One region of the Streptomyces sp. NPDC088246 genome, then DNA from elsewhere that is predicted to be linked to it. Evidence: predicted binding sites of a transcription regulator. Region 1 holds the regulator's gene; the other holds the start of a gene.

Region 1 (2,200 bases):
CTTCGCACCGGGCAGGAACAGCCCGCTGGTGACCGCGGTCGGCAGGCGGCTGGTCGCCGAGGGGTGCGGACGGTACGCGGTCGGGCCCGGACCGGTGTGGGGCGAGGCCGACCGGCGCTCGTACGCCGCCTGGCAGCGCAGGCTCGGCTACAGCGGCGGCTCGGCCGACGGCATCCCGGGACGCGCCAGCTGGGACCGGCTGCGCGTCCCCTGTATGTGAGGAGACCCGCGATGACGCAGTCCGAGGCCGAGAACATCGCTCTGGAACTGGAGCGGCTGCACCGCTCCGTCGACGTCGGATTCGCCACCACACGGGGCGACTTGGCACTGCTGCTGCAACGCGTCGATCAGACCGACAAAGCACTCGGGGAACACGAGGAACGCCTCGACACGCTTGAAAGGGCCCGCTGGCCGCTGCCCTCGCTGGCCGCGGTCACCTCGTGCGCCGCGCTGGCTCTCACGCTCTGGCAGTCCTCGGGGAAGTGACCTCCCCGGACGCCGGGGAGATTGCCCTCCCCTGCAAAGAAAGGATACGGAAAGGTCAGGGCCCGTCCCCCGTGCGCTTCACGGGAGACGGGCCCTTTTCCTCGTACGTACGGTGCGGGTACGCCGGACCCGCTCAGCCCTTCGGCCGCTTCGGCCGCCAGACCACCAACGCACTCGTCTGCTGCACATCCTGATACGGCACCAGATCGCGCCGGTACGAGGCATGCACCTGGGCCTCACGCTGCTGCATCGCCACCGCCGCGCCGTCCACCGCCGCCGAGAGCTCGGCAACGCGCTGCTGGAGGGCGGCGACCTGGTTCTCCAGTTCGATGATGCGCTTGATGCCGGCGAGGTTGATGCCCTCGTCCTGCGACAGCTGCTGCACGGTGCGCAGCAGCTCGATGTCGCGGGCCGAGTAACGCCTGCCGCGCCCGGCCGTACGGTCGGGGGAGACCAGGCCGAGGCGGTCGTACTGGCGCAGCGTCTGCGGATGCAGGCCCGAGAGCTGGGCCGCGATCGAGATCACGTACACCGGTGATTCATCGGTCAGTTCGTACGGATTGCGTCGTCGGCCGTCCACCTCAAGCTCCCTTCGCAGCCTGGAACAGCTCCGCCCGCGGGTCGTGGCCCGCGGTCGCCTTCCGGTAGGCCTCCAGCGCGTCCCTGGCCTCGGTGCTGAGGTCCTTGGGCACCGTCACCTCGACGGTGACCAGCAGGTCGCCCCGGGTGCCGTCCTTGCGTACGGCGCCCTTGCCGCGGGCACGCATCGTACGCCCGTTGGGGGTGCCGGCCGGCAGCTTCAGGGTGACCGGCGGACCGCCGAGCGTGGGCACCTTCACCTCGCCGCCGAGCGCCGCCTCCGTGAAGTCGACGGGCACGGTGACCGTGAGGTTGTCGCCCTTGCGGCCGAAGACCGGGTGGGCGTCGACATGGACCACGACGTAGAGATCGCCGGCCGGTCCACCGCGCTCGCCCGGGCCGCCCTTGCCGCGCAGCCGGATCCGCTGGCTGTCCGAGACGCCCGCCGGAATCCTGACCTGCATGGTCCGGGAGGACTTCGCCCGTCCGCTGCCCTTGCAGACATCGCAGGGGTCCTGGGCGATGAGGCCCCGTCCCTTGCAGTCCACGCAGGGGTCGGTGAGCGAGAAGCCGCCGCCGGTGCCGCGCGACACCTGGCCGGTGCCGAGACAGGTCGGGCAGACCCTGGGGGTGCCGTTCTTGTCACCGGTGCCGGAACACGCCTTGCAGGGCGCCTGGCTGGACATCCGCAACGGGACCGTGGCCCCTTCGACCGCCTCGATGAAGCTGAGCGTCACCTCGGACTCGATGTCCTGGCCGCGGCGCGGCTGCACCCGTGTCCCCGTACCGCCCCGGTTGAACAGGCCGCCGAAGACATCACCCAGGCCGCCGCCGCCGAAACCGCCGGCTCCGCCGCCCGCGCCCCCGCCCTGGGTGCCTCCGAAGAGGTCGCCCAGGTCGAAGTTGAAGTTGCCCCCGGCGCCTCCGGGTCCGGCCCTGAAGCCGCCGTTGCCGAAGAGGGCGCGCGCCTCGTCGTACTCCTTGCGCTTCTTGCTGTCGCCGAGGATGTCGTTCGCCTCGGAGATCTCCTTGAAGCGCTCCTCCGCCTTGTCATCGCCCTTGTTGGCGTCCGGGTGGAACTCGCGGGCGAGCTTCCGGTACGCCTTCTTGATCTCGGCGTCGGTGGCGTCCTTGG
Region 2 (2,200 bases), on a different contig from region 1:
CGACGCGGACGAACTTGCGTCCCATGGCGTGCGCGACGGATTCACCGAGCGAGGTCTTGCCCACGCCCGGCGGACCCACCAGCGCCAGCACGGCACCACCGCGCCGCCCGCCGACGACGCCGAGGCCGCGCTCGGAACGCCGCTTGCGCACCGCCAGGTACTCGGTGATCCGCTCCTTCACGTCCTGCAGGCCCGCGTGCTCGGCGTCGAGGATCTCCTGGGCGCCGCGAATGTCGTACGCGTCCTCGGTCCTCTCGGTCCACGGCAGTTCGAGGACGGTGTCGAGCCAGGTCCTGATCCAGGAGCCCTCGGGGCTCTGGTCGGACGAGCGCTCCAGCTTGTCGACCTCCTTGAGGGCGGCCTCACGGACGTGCTCGGGAAGATCGGCGGCCTCGACGCGGGCCCGGTAGTCGTCGGACTCGTCTGCGCCGGAACCAGAACCGCCGTTGAGATCGGACAGCTCCTTGCGTACGGCTTCGAGCTGGCGCCGCAGCAGGAATTCGCGCTGCTGCTTGTCGACGCCCTCCTGGACGTCCTTGGCGATGGACTCGGCGACGTCCTGCTCGGCAAGGTGTTCACCGAGCCACTGGATGGCGAGCTTCAGCCGGGCGACCGCGTCCACGGTCTCCAGGAGCTGCACCTTCTGGGCAGTGGTGAGGAAGGGTGAGTAACCGGAATTGTCGGCGAGCGCGGAGATGTCCTCGATCTGCTGGACCCGGTCCACGACCTGCCAGGCGCCGCGCTTCTTCAGCCAGCTGGTGGCGAGCGCCTTGTACTCCTTGACCAGCTCGGCGGCGGCTCCGGGAATGGGGTCTCCCCGGCCGAGCTTGTTCGAGGCTGGGGAAGGATCGGGGACGACCGCGTCGACCCGTGTCCCTTCCACCCAGAGCGCGGCACCCGGTCCGCTGGTCCCGGCCCCGATCCGTACCCGGCCACGGCCGCGGATGAGCGCGCCCGGATCCCCGTCCGAAAGCCGTCCGACCTGTTCGACGGTGCCGATGACACCGGTGCCGGTGTACGTCCCGTCGATCCGCGGCACAAGAAGCACCTCGGGCTTGCCGCCGCCCTCGCGGGCTGCGGCCTGTGCGGCTTCCACGGCGGCGCGTACATCGGTGTCGGACAGGTCCAGAGGCACCACCATCCCGGGCAGCACGACCTCGTCGTCGAGCGGCAGCACGGGCAGGGCGAGCGGAGTGACCGCATCGGACTCGGTAGCCATGATCTCCCCTTCGGCAGTCAAGTTGAGTTATGCAGACTCAATGCTCCTGAGTCGCCCATTGTTCCCCGGCGCGTGTTCGCTGTGAGCGATCGGCTGAATACGCTCGCTCCGCAGGACCGGTCAGGCCCTTTCGGTCAGGACCGGTCAGGCCCTTTCTGTAGCGGAGAACTCCGGATGCGTCCGCTTTAATCCGGCGGCGTTCCCGGCTTCGATCCGGCGGCGTTCCCGGCCCGAAAATGCATTTGTCACCGCTCGTACTGTCTTCTTGTGACGGACATCGACGGCTTGCTCGCGGCCTATGACGAGCAGATGCGCGGAGCACCGCCCAACCCTCCGGCCGGAGTCACGTACGAGTGGGACGGCTCGCTGCTGCGGATCGTCGGCCAGTTCCGCGGCTTCGTGAGCTGTCCGCGCGATGCCGGTGTGAGCGGCGCGGAGCTCGACCGGTTGATCGCCCGGCAGCGCGACTACTTCGCCGCACGTGGCGAGGCCGTGGAGTGGAAGACCCGCGGACACGACCGGCCGACCGATCTCACCGACCGGCTGCGTGCGGCGGGCTTCGTCGCCGAGGAGCAGGAGTCGGTCCTGATCGGCCGGGCCGACGAGATGGCGGCCGAGCCGCTCCTGCCGGACGGTGTCGCCCTGCGTCAGGTCACCGCGGACGCCGACATGCGCCGTATCGCCGCGATGGAGTCGTCCGTCTGGGGACAGGACTGGAGCCGGCTGGGCGACGACCTGATCGCGCGCGTCTCGGCCGCACCTGAGGAGATCGCAGTCATGGTCGCCGAGGCCGACGGCGAGGTGGTCTCCGCGGCCTGGCTGGTCTTCCGTGCGGGAACCGAGTTCGCCGGTCTGTGGGGCGGTTCGACACTCTCCGCGTGGCGGGGCAGGGGGATCTACCGCGCCCTGGTCGCCGCGCGTGCCTCGCTCGCCTCAGCCCGCGGTGTCAGGTTCCTGCAGGTGGACGCCTCCGACGACAGC

Evidence for each region. Region 1 encodes HspR, which represses chaperone genes until heat shock. Its sites were predicted from a motif close to TTGAGNNNNNNNNNCTCAA; they were not measured.
Region 2: the regulator HspR is predicted to act here: its motif matches at 1,242-1,260, upstream of lon (endopeptidase La).

Annotation. Positions count from the first base shown of each region.
Region 1 is NZ_JBIURV010000041.1:22,791-24,990, reverse strand. It holds gene ACIPEK_RS36290 (peptidoglycan-binding protein) at 1-220, shown strand, start outside; gene ACIPEK_RS36285 (hypothetical protein) at 232-486, shown strand; gene ACIPEK_RS36280 (heat shock protein transcriptional repressor HspR) at 620-1,066, opposite strand; gene dnaJ (molecular chaperone DnaJ) at 1,068-2,200, opposite strand, start outside.
Region 2 is NZ_JBIURV010000002.1:501,814-504,013, forward strand. It holds gene lon (endopeptidase La) at 1-1,219, opposite strand, end outside; gene ACIPEK_RS04915 (GNAT family N-acetyltransferase) at 1,487-2,200, shown strand, end outside.